Regions from separate parts of the Delftia sp. 11MD genome, predicted to be linked through region 3. Evidence: predicted binding sites of a transcription regulator. Region 3 holds the regulator's gene; each other region holds the start of a gene.
The links. Region 3 encodes FNR, which switches genes on or off when oxygen is low (the NO sensors DNR and NnrR bind a similar motif). Its sites were predicted from a motif close to TTGATNNNNATCAA; they were not measured.

Region 1 (6,093 bases), 1.5 Mb from region 3:
CATCAGCCCCTACGACATGACGCAGGAGCAGCGGCTTGCCGAAATGAACGCCATGGGCGCGGCCGGCCATGCCGACCACCGCTGGACCTACGAACTTCGCCCCGGCTGCGTGCTGCGCGTGGACCTGGACGGCCCGCAAGGCCCGCGCCCTTCCCTCGATATCGCCCTGCTGGGCAGCGTGGTGGCCGTCACGTCCCAGCGTGAACGCGGCAGTTTCCGCGTGGAGCTGCAGCCCGGCGACGGCCTGCAGTCGGCACGGTCCCTGGTGCTGGAAAGCACCAAATGGGCCGACGCCAGCTGGACCCAGCTGCTGCTGCGCCTGATGCAAAAGGGTTGCATGGAAATGCAGGGCCGCCCGCACGGCAGGACCGCCAGCCGGCACTGAGAGGCAGCGCACAACGGCACGGATCGGCATGCATCGGCAGGGACCGGCAGGCCAGGCAAGCGTGGCTTGCCCGGTCCCGCAAATGTGAGGGGCGGAAACGACAAGCGGCACCGAAGTGCCGCCGGGTAGGGCGCGGGGCGCAAGGTCCCGGGCCAAGGCAGATCGCCGGCTTACTTGGCCAGCGTCAGCGTGCCCTTCATCAGCGCGGAATGGCCGGGGAAGGAGCAAAAGTAGCTGTAGGCCTCGCCCGCCTTCAGGGCAGCGGTGGAGAAGGTCACGGAGTCGGTCTCGCCGCCGCCGATCACCTTGGTGTGGGCGATCACGCGGGCGTCCTTGTCCTTCACGAAGTCCTTGGCGGCGCCGGCGGCGATGCCGTCATTGGCCACGGGCTGCAGGTCGGCCGTCTTGCTCAGTACCCAGTTGTGGCCCATGGCCGTCTTGGGCAGCTTGCCCACGTGCTTGAGCTTGACCGTGAACTGCTTGCAGCTGGCGGGCACGCTGATGGTGGGCTTGTTGAACTGCATGGCGTCATTGCCTTCGATCTCGACGGCGCAGTCGGCGGCCAGCACAGGCGCGGCGACGGCAGTCATTGCGAGGGCCAAGAGGACGGGTTTCCATTGCATTGCCATTGTTTTCTCCTTGAAAAGCGGGTGAGGTGGCTGGCATCCGGTGGCCATGGACCGGCAGGCGGTCTGTCGCCATGGATGCTTTGTATGGCTGCCTCCAGCATAGACAGGATGGGGGAGGGCGGGTTGATTTGAATCAAGTCAAAACAGTTCGAAGACCTGCGCTCCAAGCATGCGGTATGGCGTCACGCCGGCAGGGTATGCGCGGTGGCTGTCGCCGGGAATCACTTGCCGTCCGTCGTCTTTTGGCGACGGGCAACCCCACAGCTCGCATGCCTCTACTCACCTCAGTCACATTTGGGTACGATTGCGGAACATAGAGGGGGTTTATGAGAGTGATTGTTTTCATAGGCGCTGTCATTGGCGCCATCTTTCTGCTGACGGCGTTCTTCGTCGACAGCTCCCAGCAACAGACGGCGCTGGCGGGCATGGCCTGTGCCAGCGTCCTCATTCCGTACGTGCTGTTCAGGCTGCACTCGATCGCCGTCGAGCAGGACAAGCTCGATCAGATCCTGCAGCTGATGCGAAAGTCCGGCAGCCAGCCAGAAGGGGTGGCTCCGGGCGGCGAGGGGTCCCGTGAGCCGGGTGGCCCCTCGGCGCCCAGGTCCTGGATGTCCTGAGGCGCGGGGCGGCAGCCAAGGCAGGCCAGGCAGGTCTGGCAGGTCTGGCAGGCCTCAGGCGAACTGCACGACCACGCGCCGGTTGGTGCGGCTTTTCTTCTCGATCTTGGTGACGGCCACCGTGCCGATCTCGGCCGTGCTGCGCACATGCGTGCCGCCGCAGGGCTGGCGGTCCAGGCCGGGGATGTCGATGATGCGGATCGTCGCCGTGCCGCCCGGGGGCGCCGCGCCTGCGGTGCGTACCAGGTCGGGCTGGGCGGCCAATTGCTCGGGCGTGATGCGGTCCACGTTCACGGCATGGCTGGCGGCGATCAGGGCGTTCAGGCGCTCCGTCAGATCGGCCTTGTCCAGCGTGGATTCAGGCAGGTCGAAATCCAGGCGTGCCGAGTCCGGCGAGATGCTGCAGCCCGTCACGGGCACGGGCACCAGCACGCCCAGCAGGTGCAGGCAGGTGTGCAGGCGCATCAGACGGTGGCGCCTGTCCCAGTCGATGGCTACCTGCACGCGCTCGCCGACCTGGGGCGGCGCATCGGTCTGCAGCACATGCAGGATGCGCTGGCGGTCATCGGCATAGACGGTGTCGATGACCGCCAGGCTGCGTCCGTCGGCCAGGATCAGCGTGCCGGTGTCTCCGGCCTGGCCGCCGCTGCGGGCATAGCAGACCGTGGCATCCAGCTCGATGCCTTCGGGGCTGACCGCGATCACGGTGGCTTCGCAGCGGTCCAGGTAGGCGTCGTCGTCAAAGAGCTTGTGCGTCTGGGACAGGGGCATGGGCATGGGGTGTCTCCGGGGTCATGTCGCGGTCCATGGTATCGGCGGCATGGCGGGGCCGGGCAGTACGCCTGGGCGAAAAGTCCCCAGTACAGTCCATGGCCCGCAGCGGTGGCAGTCGGCTGCTTGACAGCCTGTCAAGTGCCCGGGTCCGCGACCTGACAAGATCGGCGCCCGCGCCGCGCGCGTGCCGCTGAACAATGGCGCATTCCTTGCCGACGGCGCTACAGATTTTTCCGAAGCTGACGACATACGCAGGGCATGAATCTGTGAGTTTTCCGAGGAACTGTCCGAATGGATCAAGAACCTTTGCGTCCATCCCGTGCAGGCTCCACCCCCGTCTCCATCCCGGCAGGCCCCGGTTTGCGGCTGCCCACATTGTTCATCTCCTCATCTTTATGAGCACTACCGATCTTCACGCAGCTTCCCTGAGCGATCTCTATGACCGGCTGGACGAAGGCCTCAGCGAAGAGGCCTTTGCCGCCGAACTTGATGCCCGGCTTCATGACGGGCGGGCCGATGAGGTGCAGGTTTTCCTGCGTGATTGCGAGGAGCGCTGCCTTTACATGCTGGGGCGCCTGAACAGCAGCGAATCGCCCTGGACACATGACGGTGAGCGCTGGCTGGCCCTGGCACGGCTCACGGTGCCGCGCGGCCATGCGCCGGCAGGGCTCAGCGAGAAGCTGACCAATGCCAAGGTGGCCGCCGAAGTGCGCGTGATGGCCGAGCAATGGCTGGCCCATGCCCGCAGCGCGGATCTGCCGGTCTTCAAAGGCATAGGCATGGTGCTGGGCAACCTGGTGCCCTGGCTCTGCTATCCAGGCATGCCCTACGAGGAAGTGACGGCCACGCTGGACTGGACGCTGGCCCTGCGCAAGGAAGGTGAGTACAAGCCCGACACCGAGTACCACGCGCCCTGGAAGCGGCTGATCGCCCAGCTGAACGATGCCGACCTGCAGCGCTACGCCGCCGTGGGCGGCAAGCTGTTCGCCGATGTGATAGTGCACTACCGCGAAGAGCGCCAACCCAAGCAGCCCAAGGGGCAGGGCTGGAAGTCCTGGATGGGCTTCTTTGCCGCGCATCCCGAGCTGTATGACCAGACCTACATAGGCGAACCGGACCTGATAGAGCAGCGCTGGGCCAGCGCAGATGCCCCACGGCGTGAGGAACTGGCGGGCACCCTGATGGGCCAATTGGGCCATGCCCAGGGCGGGGAGCGTACCCGTGCGCTGCAGCTGCTGGACCGCCTGGTGGCCGAGGATCCCGCGCCCTTTGCCAGGCAGCTGCGTGAGAACGGCGGCTATCGGATCAGCCTGGCGCTGGCCATGCATGTCATGAAGCAGGACGATGCCGCCTTGCTGCCCCTGCTGCTGCCGGCCATTGCCCAGCACTGCGACCGCGAGGACGAGCTGCGCCGCTACCGCAGCGCGATCCGCGAACTGGTGACCCGCCGACCGACCGATCTGGCCGAGGTGCCTGTCAAGGACCTGGTCAATGTGCTGCCCGCGTTCGACACCGCCAGCCTGAAGGCCACGCTGCCCACCTTGACCCCGCTCATCGCAGGCAGCAGCGCCAAGGGCCTGCGCGCCGCCATGGCCGGCCTGGCCGCCCATATTCCGCTGGCCAGCTTGGTGGATGCCGGCTGGCTGAACAAGCCGCCCAAGAACCTGCTGCTGACCTGCCGCGACGTGCTGCTGGCCCACCCCGACCCCGCCGTCGGTCCCTTGCTGGCGCAGTTGCTGGCCGGCGGCAAGCTGGATGCGGCCTCGGCCAGCAGCGTGCAGCAGCGGCTGAACCAATTGGGCCTGACCGGGCAGGGCGCCTCGGCATCGGAAGAAAGCCAGGCGGATGCCGCATCGCCAGCGTCTGCCGCTGGCGGTGTGGACCTGGAAGCCCAGCTCGCCTCCATCAAGCGCCTGAGCGCGGCCATCAAGCCCTTCGACACGCCCGAGCTGCTGGCGCTGTGCGCGCCGCTGTCCGAGCACGCGGCCCGCGTGCTGCTGCATGTGTCCGCCATTGCCGAAGGCGGCCTGCCGCCGCTGGCCGGCGAGCTGCTGGCGCGCATTCCGGCCGACAACCGTGCCCGCCTGGCGCTGGCCCTGGTGCAGCAATGGATTGCTTCCGAGGGCGAACCCAAGCAGCGCTGGGCGCTCAGGCTGCTGCCCGGCCATGCCGATGACCGCGTGGTCGATGCGCTGGTGGCCGCCGTCCAGGCCTGGAACCGCCCGCGCCTGCAGCGCGCGGCCGCCGCTGTCGAGCATCTGGGCGAGGTGGACAGCCTCTACGCTCTGCTGCGCGTGCAGGAGATCTCCGAATCGCGCTCGCTCAAGGACCAGGTGCAGCGCACGGCGCGCAGCGCCCTGCGTGCCGCCGCTGCCCGCCGCAAGATGAGCGTGCCCGAGCTCTTCGACGAGCTGACCCCCGACTTCGGCCTGGGCCAGGGCCTGACGGTCACGGTCGGGCCGCACAGCTACCGCGTGGAGCTGCAGGGCGATCTGAGCCTGCGCGTCCTCAACGACAAAAACAAGGCCAGCAAGACCATTCCTGCGGTCAAGGACGAGGCGCTCAAGCCCGAATGGGAGGCGGCCACCGCGCAGCTCAAGACCCTGGCCACCAGCCTCAAGACCGTGGTCAAGCAGCAGGCGCCGCGCATGCTGGCGGCCCTGGTCAGCGGCAAGCGCTGGCCATTGGATCGCTGGCAGCGGCTGTTCGTGGCCCACCCGCTGCTGCGCATCGTGGGGCGCAGCCTGATCTGGCGCGCAGAGGATGCGCCGGGCCTGGCGCGCACCAGCTTCCGCCTGGCCGAGGATTTCTCGCTGGTCGATGTGGAGGATGAAACCGTGGCCCTGCCGGCAGGCTGCAGCATCAGCCTCTGGCACCCGGCCACGGCCCAGCCCGGCGAGCGCGAGGCCTGGCAGGCCTACATGGCCGACTATGAGCTGGAGCCCCTGGTCGACCAGCTGGGCGCCTGCGCCGAGCAGCCCGCGCCAAGCCAGTTCAAGAACGGCATGCTGCTGCCGCCCGCGCCGATCACGCTGGCGCAGGAGCAGCTCGGCGCCATGCTCAAGAAGTTCGGCTACCGGCCCGGCCCCGTGGGCGATGGCCCCAGCATCAACGAGCATGTGTGGCGCCTGCCCGCGCTGGAGCTGAGCCTGGAGCTGTCGCACGGCTATTTCCCGCCCTACCTGGACCTGGGCCTGCCCGTGGCCGTGGAAGGCCTGCGCGTGCACGACCTGAGCAAGGGTTACGGGGCCAGCGCCGACCCGGCGCGGCTGCCCAAGCCGCTGCTGGCCACGCTGCAAGGCCAGTGGCTGGCCCTGGCGGCCAAGGCGGCTGCCTGAGCCCTTGTCTTTGTGAACCTTTGCTCCCTTGAAACGTTGGCCGGCTGATCGCCCATCACCGAAGACTCCACAGACCATGAGCAACAACGAGACAGCAGCGCTTCCCCTGCAGGCTTTGTACGAACTGCACACGGCCGCGCCGGCCGGGCGCGAGGGCATGCCGGCCTTTGCCGCCGAACTGGCAAAGCGCCTGGCCCAGGGGCGTGATGCCGAGGTGGCGGACTTCCTGCGCGACAGCAGCAGCCTGTGCCAGGAGCGGTTGCGCCAGCTGCCCGGCGAGCATGCGCCCTGGCAGCGTGACCACGCGCTGTGGCTAACGCTGGCGCGCATCAGCCTTCCGCTGGGACAGT
Region 2 (6,093 bases), 1.8 Mb from region 3:
TGGTGGCGGGGCTGCGCGTGCTGGCTGCACGCCCCGCGCCCCCGGCCGCCCATCAACCCACCACCCTGCAAGCCCAGCCATGACCTCAACGAACTCCGCCGCTCCCCAGGTCTTCACCCAGGAACAGCTCGACTGGCTGCCATGGATTGAGCCGCTGGACGAAAGCGAGCTGACCGAACGCCACCATGCAGGCCTGGTCGATGCCTCACGCGCGCAGTCGCCCTACTTCCGCCTGCTGGCGCGCGACCCCGACACGCTGGGCGCACGCACGCGCACCGACAAGGACATCTTCTACAACCCCGACGCCGGCCTGCCGCGTGCCGAGCGGGAGCTGGCGGCCGCTGCCACCTCGCGCGCCAATGGCTGCATCTACTGCGCCTCGGTCCATGCGCGCTTTGCCACGCACTTCTCGCGCCGGGGCGGCGACGTGCAGCGCCTGCTCGACGAAGGCCCGGGCACGGACCTGGGACCGCGCTGGAACGCCATCGTCACGGCGGCCGTGGCGCTGACCCAGACGCCGCCTGCGCTGGAGCCCGCCCACATCGATGCGCTGCGCGCCGCCGGCCTGGACGATGCCGCCATCTCCGATGTGCTGCACGGCACGGCCTTCTTCAACTGGGCCAACCGGCTCATGCTGTCGCTGGGCGAGCCACGGACCACCGCATGAGGGCTTTCGCCCTCACCACAGGCCCAGCAGCTTCCACCAGGCGCTGCCGACCACGGCAAAGACCAGCAGCTCGATCACGCACATGGCCGCGCCCACGCGCCACCAGTTGCCCAGCGTGACATAGCCGCTTCCGAAGATGATGGGCGAAGTGCCGGTGGCGTAGTGGGTCAGCGTCATCATGACGGCCGAGCCGGCCGTCATCATCAGCATGAAGGGCACGACATAGTCGGCAGGAATCAGCTGGGCGCCCACGGTCAGGAACGCCAGCATCATGGCGCTGATGTGGGCCGTGGTGCTGGCGAACAGGTAATGCGAGAACACGAACACGCCCACCAGGATGGCCGCCACCGGCAGCCAGTCCAGGCCGCTGGCGACGATGGCGTTCTTCATACCCACGGCAAACCAGGACACCACGCCCAGCTTGTTGAGCTGCTCGGCCAGCATGACCAGGGCGCCGAACCACACCAGCGTGTCCCAGGCGCTTTTCTCGGACAGCACGTCATCCCAGTCGATGGTGCCCGTGATGATCAGCACGAACAGGCCCAGGAAGGCGACCACCGTCGGGTCCAGCGTGAAGGCAGGCCCGAACAGCATCTGCGGCACGTTGGCCCACAGCAGCAGCATCAGGCCGAAGGTGCCCAGCATCACGCGCTCCTTGCCCGACAGCGGCCCCATGCGTGCCATCTCGCTGCGCGCGTACTCCACGGCATTGGGCGTGGCCTTGAGTTCGGGAGGCGACAGCAGGTAGATCACCAGCGGCATCAGCAGCAGGCACAGCAGGCCCGGCAGCAGCATGTACAGCGCCCAGGTGGTCCAGCTCAGGTGCAGGGCCTGGCCCGTGGCCTTGGCCACGAAGTCCACCACCAGCGGATTGGGCGCCGTGGCGGTCAGGAACATGGCCGACGTGATGGGATTGGCGTGGTAGTTGACCAGGGCCAGATAGGTGCCCACCTTGCCCTGCGTACCCTTGGCCGGGTCCGACTCGAAGGCATTGGCGATGGACTTCATGATCGGGTGCACGATACCGCCGCCGCGCGCCGTGTTGCTGGGCGTGAACGGTGCCAGCACCAGCTCGCAGATCGCCAGGCCGTAGCCGATGCCGATGGTCCGCTTGCCCAGCAGCGCGATGAACATCAGTCCGATGCGGTTGCCCAGCCCCGTCTTCTTGAGGCCGCGCGAGATCAGGATGGCCACCACGATCAACCATATCAGCGGGCTGGAAAAGCTGCTCAGCGCATCGGTGACTGCGCCCTTGGACGAGCCTGACGTGACCTGGGACAGCGAGACGATCACGATGGCCATCAAGGCCATCACGCCAATGGGCATGACCTTGAGGATGATGGCCACGATGGTGGTCAGGAAAATGGCCACCAGCTGCCAGGCCTTGGGCGTCAGCCCCTCGGGCACGGGCACCAGCAGCAGCCCGAACAGCACGGCGGTGGCGATCAGCGCCGGCACCAGCCGGAACGGCACGGCCGACTTGAAGTAGCGGAACAGCGAGGCAATCTTCTCGAGCATGTGGATCCTTTGCGTTGCCGGAGCGGCGCCGAGAGAGCATGGCCTGCCGGGAGCAAAAGCCCACCAGCCTGCACGGGCACTGGCGGCCGCGCCGCATGACTGACATCATGATGCAGTGCAGCATGAGCCCGGCTTCCAGCGGGCGCCTGCGCCACCGAAGTTTGACAGGCATCAAGGCCGGGCCAGTAAGCCTGGCGACCCAGGCCACCGAGCCCCGCTCACATGACAGCATCCCCAGACCGGGTGCCTTTCGCCCCGGTGTACCCATGCAGTGAAAAAAGGAGAAAAGCCGACATGCCAGCCAATCGATTCTTGCCCGAGGAATGGGAATGCCGGCTCCAGGAGATCGACCTGGAGATCGCCCGCCACGCCGTCATCTGCAAGATCCCGCTGCTGCAGGCCGGCGTGGTGGAGCGCGTGCTGGCCGATGACGCCAGCGTCTGCGGCGGCGACCACGAGGCCGCTTTCAAGACCCTGCGCGGCCTCTTGTACATGCACTACACCGAGCTGCTGCACATCAGCGAGGTGCTCAGCCCCGATGCCGCCCAGGAAATCGCCCACCGCGTGCGCCTGCGGCTGGGCCAGCGCATCGGCAACCAGCTGGGCGGCTGATGCCGGGCTGTCTGCCTGGCCTTTGCCCTGGCGCGAGGGCATGAAAAAAGGGCTACGACAGTTGTCGTAGCCCTTTTCAATTTGGTTGCGCGAGAAGGATTTGAACCTCCGACCTTTGGGTTATGAGCCCAACGAGCTACCAGACTGCTCCATCGCGCGGTATTCCAAAATTATAGCAGATTATTCAGCTGCCTTGGCTTCGGCGGCGCCTTCTTCAGCGCGCTCGACCAGTTCCACGAAGGCCATGGGGGCGTTGTCGCCCACGCGGAAGCCCATCTTCAGGATACGGGTGTAGCCACCAGGACGCTTTGCGAAGCGGGGGCCCAGCTCGTTGAAGAGCTTGGTCACGCTGTCGCGGTCGCGCAGGCGGTCGAATGCCAGGCGGCGGTTGGCAACGGTGTCGACCTTGGCCAGGGTGATCATGGGCTCGATCACGCGGCGCAGTTCCTTGGCCTTGGGAACGGTGGTCTTGATGGCTTCGTGCTCGATGAGCGAATTCATCATGTTCTTCAGCATCGCCAGGCGGTGCGAAGAGGTGCGATTGAGTTTGCGGAGGCCGTGACCGTGACGCATGGTGCTTTATTCCTAAAATATGTAATTAGGGCTTGCGCAAACAAGGATGCAAGCCTGGACCCGTTACCGGATCTGCAGCTTGCCTCAACCGAATTTGCGCAAGTTGTTGATTAATTCGGGCAGCCGTATCAGGTACTGCCCGAGGCACTGAGGCTCTCCAAAAAGGAGAGCCCGCAATTATAGTGCTTAGCGCTTTTCCAGGCCAGCAGGCGGCCAGTTCTCCAGCTTCATGCCCAGCGTCAGACCGCGGGAAGCCAGGACTTCCTTGATCTCGTTGAGCGACTTGCGACCCAGGTTGGGGGTCTTGAGCAGCTCGTTTTCGGTACGCTGGATCAGGTCGCCGATGTAGTAGATGTTCTCTGCCTTGAGGCAGTTGGCCGAACGCACGGTGAGTTCCAGCTCGTCCACGGGACGCAGCAAGATGGGATCAAAGGCGGTTGCGGCACCACGGCCACCGGCCGGAGCATCGAAGACGCTGGCGATATCGCCGCCGTCCAGCTGAGCGAACACGGCGAGCTGTTCCACCAGGATCTTGGCGGAGGCGCGCACGGCGTCCTCGGCAGTGATCGCACCATTGGTTTCGATCTCCACCACCAGCTTGTCGAGGTCGGTGCGTTGTTCAACGCGGGCCGATTCGACGGCGTAGCTCACGCGCTTGACGGGCGAGAACGAAGCGTCCAGCACGATACGGCCGATCGACTTCGTGGACTCGTCGCCATAGCGGCGCACATTGCCGGGCACATAGCCGCGGCCCTTCTCGACCTTGATCTGCATGTCCAGCTTGCCGCCTTGCGACAGGTTGGCGATGACATGATCAGGGTTGATGATTTCCACGTCGTGGGGCGTCTGGATGTCGCGCGCCGTCACGACGCCTTCGCCATCCTTGCGCAGGGAGAGCGTGACCTCGTCGCGGTTGTGCAGCTTGAACACCACACCCTTGAGGTTCAGCAGGATGTTGACCACATCTTCCTGGACACCGTCAATGGACGAGTACTCGTGCAACACACCAGCAATCGTCACTTCCGTCGCTGCGTAACCCACCATGGACGAGAGCAGGACACGGCGCAGGGCATTGCCCAGCGTATGGCCGTAGCCACGCTCAAACGGCTCCAGAACAACTTTGGCGCGATTGTGGCCAAGCTGCTCGACATTGATCGTCTTGGGCTTCAGCAAATTGGTTTGCATGCAGACTTCCTCTCAATACCCCCGGCTCGTTACACCGGTAAGGCTGGTGAAGCACCCCAGCGCGATGCCTCGCGGCTGGGGGACGGTTTTACAGAAATGTCGCTGCGCGGAATTAACGCGAGTACAACTCAACGATCAGGGATTCGTTGATGTCTGCACCGAACTCGTCGCGGTCAGGCGACTTCTTGAACGTGCCTTCAACCTTGTCGGCCGACACTTCCACCCATGCGGGGAAACCGACTTGACCAGCCAGTTGCAGGGCTTCGACGATGCGGGCCTGCTTCTTGGACTTTTCACGCACGGCGACCACGTCACCCACCTTCACCATGTAGGAAGGGATGTTGACGGATTGGCCGTTGACCGTGATGGCCTTGTGCGACACCAGCTGACGCGCTTCCGAGCGGGTCGAGCCGAAGCCCATGCGGTACACCACGTTGTCCAGACGCGACTCCAGCAGCGACAGCAGATTGGCACCGGTGTTGCCCTTCTTCTTGTCGGCGGCTTCGAAGTAGCGGCGGAATTGCTTTTCCAGCACGCCGTACATGCGCTTGACCTTCTGCTTTTCACGCAGCTGCAGGCCGAAGTCGGAAGTACGCTGACCGGAAGTGCGGCCGTGCTGACCGGGCTTGGTGTCGAACTTGGACTTGTCGGCGATCGAGCGACGTGCGCTCTTCAGGAACAGGTCAGTGCCTTCACGGCGGGAGAGTTTGGCCTTGGGGCCGATATAGCGTGCCACTTGATTTCCTTTGTGTCATCTGCCGTGCACAAGCACGGGAGCCGCCCGCGATGTTACACATCTGGGCGGCGGTGGGCTTGGTGAAAAAGCTTAGATACGACGGCGCTTTTGAGGGCGGCAGCCGTTGTGGGGAACCGGCGTCACGTCCGCGATGGAAGTGATGCGGATGCCCAGGGCGCCCAGGGCGCGAACCGAGGATTCACGGCCGGGACCGGGACCCTTGATTTCGACGTCCAGGTTCTTGATGCCCTGTTCGATGGCAGCACGACCAGCCACTTCCGAAGCCACCTGGGCAGCGAAGGGAGTCGACTTGCGCGAACCCTTGAAGCCCTGGCCACCCGACGAGGCCCACGACAGAGCGTTGCCTTGGCGGTCGGTGATGGTGATGATCGTGTTGTTGAACGAAGCGTGCACGTGGGCAATGCCGTCCGAAATGTTCTTACGGACTTTCTTGCGAACGCGCTGTGCAGCGTTGTTTGCGGGAGACTTAGCCATAGTGATCTTTCAATCTCTTTATTTCTTCAAAGCCGCGGCACCCTTGCGCGGACCCTTGCGGGTACGTGCATTCGTGCGGGTACGCTGACCACGCATGGGCAGGCCACGACGATGACGGAAACCGCGATAGCAACCGATGTCCATCAAACGCTTGATGTTCATCGTTGTTTCGCGACGCAGATCACCTTCCAGCGTCAGGGAAGTCAGCTGATCGCGGATCTTTTCCAGATCGCCGTCAGTCAGTTCCTTGATTTTCTTGGAATATGCGATGCCAGCGGCTTCGCAGATCTTGCGTGCAGTGGTGCGA
Region 3 (6,093 bases):
TGGCCGGTGGCCTGCTGTACCTGGGCGGCATGCTGGTCATGCTGTGGAACACCTGGAAGACCGCGATCTCCGGCCGTTCCGTGAAGGTGGCCGTGCCTGCCGTCGTGGCCCACGCCTGAGCGTCTAGGAGCATTACTCATGTCCGATCACAACCATAGCGCTCCCAAGAGCTTTTCCCACGAGAAGGTGGAAACCAACAATTTCCTGCTGATCGTGCTGACCCTGCTGGTGGTCGCCGTCGGCGGCCTGGTGGAAATCGTTCCGCTGTTCTTCCAGAAGTCGACCACGGAAGCGGTGGCGGGCCTCAAGCCCTACACGCCGCTGCAGCTGATGGGCCGCGACGTCTATCTGCGCGAGGGCTGCTACAACTGCCACTCGCAGATGATCCGCCCCTTCCGCGCCGAGACCATGCGCTACGGCCACTACTCGGTGGCGGGCGAGTTCGTCTACGACCACCCCTTCCAATGGGGTTCCAAGCGCACGGGTCCCGACCTGCACCGCGTGGGCGGCAAGTACAGCGACGAATGGCACCGCATCCACCTGAACAACCCGCGCGACGTGGTGCCCGAGTCCAACATGCCTGCCTACTCCTGGCTGGAGAAGAACAAGGTGGATGACACCGTGGTCGCCCAGCACATGAGCGCGCTGCGCAAGGTGGGCGTGCCCTACAGCGACGAGGAAATCAGCGGCGCCGCCGAGCAGGTCAAGGGCAAGACGGAAATGGACGCCGTCATCGCCTACCTGCAGGTGCTGGGCCGTTCGGTCAAGTAAAGGAGAGCGACATGGACATCACCACCATGCGCATCGTGGCCACGCTGGCCTCTCTGGCCTGCTTCATCGGTATCTGGTGGTGGGCGTTCGCCCGCCGCAACCAGGCCCGTTTCGAAGAGGCCGCCCAGCTGCCGTTCGAGCAAGACTGAGTCCCTCCACCAGAACGAGAACTTCCCATGAGCGATTTCGTAAACAACTTCTGGTCGATCTATGTCACGGCGATCACGCTGGGCGGCATCATCGGCTGCCTGCTGCTGCTGTATCTCACCGCACGCAAGAAGGTGGTCCCCTCGGCCGACAACACCACGGGCCACGTCTGGGACGAGGACCTGCGCGAGCTGAACAACCCCATGCCCAAGTGGTGGATGTGGCTGTTCATCATCACCTCGGTGTTCGGCTTCGCCTACCTGGCGGCCTATCCGGGCCTGGGCTCGTTCGCGGGCAAGCTGGGCTGGACGCAGCTGGGCGCCTATGAAAACGAGATGGCCAAGGCCCGCGCGGACCTGGAGCCGCTGTACGCCAAGTTCACGAGCATGAGCACCGAAGACATGGCCAAGGACCCCCAGGCCATGGCCATCGGCGAGCGCCTGTTCATGAACAACTGCGCGCAGTGCCACGGCTCGGATGCACGCGGCGGCAAGAGCTTCCCCAACCTGACCGATGGCGACTGGCTGCATGGCGGCACGCCCGACAAGATCAGGGAAACCATCACGGCGGGCCGCATCGGCATCATGCCGCCCATGGCCGCTGCCGTCGGCACGCCCGACGATGTGCGCAACCTCTCGCACTATGTGCTGAGCCTGTCGGGCAGCCCGCACGACTCGCTCAAGGCTTCGCTGGGCAAGTCCAAGTTCACGGCCTGCGCCGCCTGCCATGGCATGGACGGCAAGGGCAACCAGGCCCTGGGCGCGCCCAACCTGACCGATGACATCTGGCTGCACGGCTGGGGCGAGGCCGCCATCACGGCCATGATCAACAACGGCAAGCACAACGAGATGCCTGCCCAGAAGGACAAGCTGACCGAGGCGCAGATCGCGGTGCTTGCCTCCTATGTCTGGGGCATGTCGCACAAAGACGGCGCAGTCCGTCAATAAGGACAGGGGGCGGCGCTGCGGCGCCGCCTTTTTGCCTTTTGAGTTTTCAGATATTCCAAAAAACCAAGGAACCCACCATGAAGCCCGAGAACGGGGATGATGCCGGGAAGCCTCCCCGCAAAGTCATTCCGATCACGCCTGCCGACCCGGACCCGGGCCAGCTGGTGTCGATGTTCGAGTCCGAGAAGAAGGTCTACCCGCGCTCCATCAGCGGTGTCTTCGCACGCTGGCGATGGGCTCTGGTGTTTCTCACCCAACTGGTTTTCTATGGCCTGCCCTGGCTGGAATGGGGGCAGCGCCAGATGGTGCTGTTCGACCTGGGGGCGCGGCGCTTTTACCTGTTCGGGCTGGTGCTGTACCCGCAGGATTTCATCTACCTGGCGGGCCTGCTGATCATTTCGGCGCTGGCGCTGTTCCTGTTCACGGCCGTGGCCGGTCGCCTGTGGTGCGGCTTTTCCTGCCCGCAGACGGTCTACACCGAAATCTTCATGTGGGTGGAGCGCAAGGTCGAGGGCGACCGCAGCGCGCGCATGCGCCTGGACAAGAACGGCTGGACCTTTGAAAAGCTCTGGAAGAAGTCGCTCAAGCAGTTGCTGTGGATTGCCATTGCCCTGTGGACCGGCTTCACCTTCGTGGGCTACTTCGTGCCCATCCGCGAGCTGGGCGGCGAGCTGCTGGCGCTGCAGGGCAGCTGGCAGGTCTTCTGGGTGCTGTTCTACGGCTTCGCCACCTATGGCAACGCCGGCTACATGCGCGAGCAGGTCTGCAAGTACATGTGCCCCTATGCGCGCTTTCAGAGCGCCATGTTCGACCGCGACACCATGATCGTCAGCTACGACACGGGCCGGGGCGAGCCGCGCGCGCCGCGCACCAAGAAGGTGGACTACAAGGCCCAGGGCTTGGGCGACTGTATCGACTGCAAGATGTGCGTGCAGGTCTGCCCCGTGGGCATCGACATCCGCAACGGCCTGCAGTACGAATGCATAGGCTGCGGTCTGTGCATAGACGCCTGCAATTCCATCATGGACAAGATGGAGTATCCGCGCGGCCTCATCCGGCTGACCACGCAGAACGCCATGGCCGGCCTGTGGCGGCGGGCCCAGGTGCTGCGCCGCATCTTCCGTCCGCGCGTGCTGGTCTACTCGGCCGTGCTGATCGGCCTGAGCATGGCCATGATCGTGAGCCTGGCGCTGCGCCAGTCGGTCAAGGTCGACGTGATACGCGACCGGGCGTCGCTGTCGCGCATCGTCGCGGGCGGCAAGCTGGAAAATGTCTACCGCCTGCAGATCATGAATGCCACCGAGCAGGCCCAGCGCTACCGCATCAGCGCCCATGGCCTCGACGGGCTGGAGCTGGCGTCCGAGCAGGAGGTCGAGGTCGGCCCGGCCGAGACGCGCGGCATTGCGGCGCGGCTGCAGATTCCCTACGGTTCCGCCGAGCCGGGCTCGCACACCGTATTCTTCGATATCGATGCCGTGCATTCAGGCGCGGGACGCGCGTCCGAAAAGGCCGTCTTCCTGGTGCCCCGGTGATATGTCTGGCCGGCACCGCCCAGGCTGCGCCGGCTGTTTGAAAGAAAGAGGTTATCCATGTCTTCCAGTCCCGCAGTCTCCGCGCCCGCCACGGCCCCTTCGCATCCGGACGCCGGCAAGCCCTGGTGGAAGTTCGCCCATGTCTGGCTCGTGGTGGCCGGCCCGGCCGCCGTCGTGGTGGCTGGCGTGGTCACGGCCGTCATTGCGATCAATGGCGCCGATCCCGTGATTGATCCTGACTATTACCGCAATGGCATCACCATCAACGAGCGTGCCGATGGCGTGCGCGAAGTGCCCAAGAGCCTGGCGCCCGCGGTCACCGGCCGCAACCACGCGGCCACGCCCGCGCAGGACCATCCCACGGACCGCTGAAGGCAGGAAAATGCCGTGCACAAGGCCGCAGTCGCGGCCTTTTTGCATGGTGGATGGCATCTCCAGCATGCGCGAGGGCCAAGGGTTTCCTACAGGCAGTGCAGGGTGCGCAGGGCTTGGCACGGTGCGCGGGCGGCGCGCACAATGAAAGCCACCCCTCGACAGCTCAAGGAGATCGCTGATGTTGGCCCAACGCTGGATGTGGATTGCCTGGCCGGCCTTTCTGGCCGCCGCCGTGATGGAGATGCTGGTATTCGCCTTCGTGGACCCGCTGGAGCTGCACTGGCTCGGCGACCTGGGCTGGTCGCGGCAGGGAATCTACACGCTGGCTTTCTTCGCCTTCTGGGGCGTGACCATGCTGTCCAGCCTCATGACCACCATGCTGGGACGCTCCACGCACGATCTCAACGACGGCGTGGTCTCCGAGCCGGACCCAAATCTGGCCATGCAGGGCCTGGGGCGCGATTGAACCTGCGTGCACTGCAATGGCAATGAACAAGGCCCGCGACAGCGGGCCTTGTTCATTGCCGAGGGGCGGGGCCTTGCGGCCTCACTGGCACTGCTGGCTGTTGACGATGCGCTTGAGCGCGTCCGTGTCCAGGATGCGCAGATGGCGCTGGCGCACCTCGATGATGTTTTCCTCGGCAAACTTCGAGAAGGTGCGGCTCACCGTCTCCAGCTTCAGGCCAAGGTAGCTGCCGATTTCCTCGCGCGTCATGCGCAGCACCAGTTCCGACTTGGAAAAGCCCCGGGCGTGCAGGCGCTGCACCAGGTTGAGCACGAAGGCGGCCAGGCGCTCCTCGGCACGCATGCTGCCCAGCAGCAGCATCACGCCATGCTCGCGCACGATCTCGCGGCTCATGACCTTGTGCACATGGTTTTGCAGGGCCGTGACCTCGCGCGACAGGTCCTCCAGCTTGTCGAAGGGCATGACGCAGACCTCGGCGTCTTCCAGCGCGACCGCATCGCAGGTGTGGTGGTCGTTGACGATGCCATCCAGGCCGATGATCTCGCCGGCCATCTGAAAGCCCGTGACCTGGTCGCGCCCGTCCTCGGTGGCCACGCAGGTCTTGAAGAAGCCCGTGCGGATGGCATACAGCGAGGTGAAGGACTCACCGTTGCGAAACAGCAGGCCGCCGCGCTTGACCTTGCGGCGCGTGGCCACGATGTCGTCGATGCGCTGCATCTGCTCGGCATCCAGGCCCATGGGCATGCACAGCTCGCGCAGGTTGCAATTGGAACAGGATGCTTTGATGGTCTGAAGGTTCATGGAGTAAACATCAGCGGCGCAGCAGTGCGCCGGCGGTGACCTCGTGGATGGCGATGAGTTGGATCAAATTGTCGCAGCACTGCCGCGAACAACTCTTGATATGAGTCAAGGACGCGGCCAATGGGCTGCGGCACAGTGGACGACATTAGAGGAAAAAACCCATGACCGCTGTCACCCCAGAGCTGCTGCGTCGCTTCGACGTACCGGGGCCCCGATACACCTCGTTCCCCACGGCCGATCGTTTCGTGGAGGCTTTCGGTGCTGAAGACTATATCCTGGCACTTGAGCACCGCAAATCGAGTACCGCAGCGCGGGCCATGCCTTTGTCGCTGTATGTGCATGTGCCGTTCTGCGAGTCGCTGTGCTACTACTGCGCCTGCAACAAGATCGTGACGCGCCACCACGATCGCGCGGCCGTCTACCTGGACTACCTGGCGCGCGAGATGGCCTTGCACACGGCCCATTGCGGCAAGGGCCAGGCCGTCAGCCAGCTGCACCTGGGCGGCGGCACGCCCACCTTCTTCTCGGACGATGAACTGCGCACGCTGATTGCCCTGCTGCGCGAGCATTTCAAGCTGGAGCCGGGCGGCGAATACTCCATCGAGGTCGATCCGCGCACCGTCAGCGTCGAACGCCTGGCCGTGCTCAAGGAACTGGGCTTCAACCGCCTGAGCTTCGGCGTGCAGGACTTCGACGAACAGGTGCAGATCGCCGTGCACCGCGTGCAGCCGGCCGAGCAGGTGTTCGCGCTGGTGGCAGCGGCACGGCAGCTGGGCTTTGCCTCCATCAACGTGGACCTGATCTACGGCCTGCCCAAGCAGACGCCCGAGTCCTTCGAGCGCACGCTGGCCCAGGTCAATGCGCTGCGGCCCGACCGCATCGCGCTCTATGCCTATGCCCACCTGCCCGAGCGCTTCAAGCCGCAGCGGCGCATCGCGGCCGAGGACCTGCCCCAGGGCGCCGACAAGCTGGCCATGCTCTCGCGCTCCATCGCGGCCTTCATGGACGGCGGCTATGTCTACGTCGGCATGGACCACTTCGCCTTGCCCGAGGA

Region 1: the regulator FNR is predicted to act here: its motif matches at 1,138-1,151, upstream of azu (azurin).
Region 2: the regulator FNR is predicted to act here: its motif matches at 2,347-2,360, upstream of ACRSCF_RS27860 (DASS family sodium-coupled anion symporter).

What each region holds. Positions count from the first base shown of each region.
Region 1 is NZ_CP194333.1:2,768,322-2,774,414, forward strand. It holds gene ACRSCF_RS12495 (hypothetical protein) at 1-385, shown strand, start outside; gene azu (azurin) at 556-1,014, opposite strand; gene ACRSCF_RS12505 (hypothetical protein) at 1,341-1,631, shown strand; gene ACRSCF_RS12510 (alanyl-tRNA editing protein) at 1,686-2,408, opposite strand; gene ACRSCF_RS12515 (DUF4132 domain-containing protein) at 2,801-5,743, shown strand; gene ACRSCF_RS12520 (DUF4132 domain-containing protein) at 5,820-6,093, shown strand, end outside.
Region 2 is NZ_CP194333.1:6,096,574-6,102,666, forward strand. It holds gene ACRSCF_RS27850 (CMD domain protein) at 1-83, shown strand, start outside; gene ACRSCF_RS27855 (alkylhydroperoxidase domain protein) at 80-667, shown strand; gene ACRSCF_RS27860 (DASS family sodium-coupled anion symporter) at 680-2,185, opposite strand; gene ACRSCF_RS27865 (hypothetical protein) at 2,480-2,797, shown strand; tRNA gene ACRSCF_RS27870 (tRNA-Met) at 2,880-2,956, opposite strand; gene rplQ (50S ribosomal protein L17) at 2,978-3,370, opposite strand; gene ACRSCF_RS27880 (DNA-directed RNA polymerase subunit alpha) at 3,557-4,555, opposite strand; gene rpsD (30S ribosomal protein S4) at 4,668-5,291, opposite strand; gene rpsK (30S ribosomal protein S11) at 5,382-5,786, opposite strand; gene rpsM (30S ribosomal protein S13) at 5,805-6,093, opposite strand, start outside.
Region 3 is NZ_CP194333.1:4,285,266-4,291,358, reverse strand. It holds gene ccoN (cytochrome-c oxidase, cbb3-type subunit I) at 1-119, shown strand, start outside; gene ccoO (cytochrome-c oxidase, cbb3-type subunit II) at 139-771, shown strand; gene ACRSCF_RS19525 (cbb3-type cytochrome oxidase subunit 3) at 783-920, shown strand; gene ccoP (cytochrome-c oxidase, cbb3-type subunit III) at 948-1,865, shown strand; gene ccoG (cytochrome c oxidase accessory protein CcoG) at 1,943-3,397, shown strand; gene ACRSCF_RS19510 (FixH family protein) at 3,455-3,769, shown strand; gene ACRSCF_RS19505 (hypothetical protein) at 3,951-4,238, shown strand; gene fnr (fumarate/nitrate reduction transcriptional regulator Fnr) at 4,320-5,039, opposite strand; gene hemN (oxygen-independent coproporphyrinogen III oxidase) at 5,201-6,093, shown strand, end outside.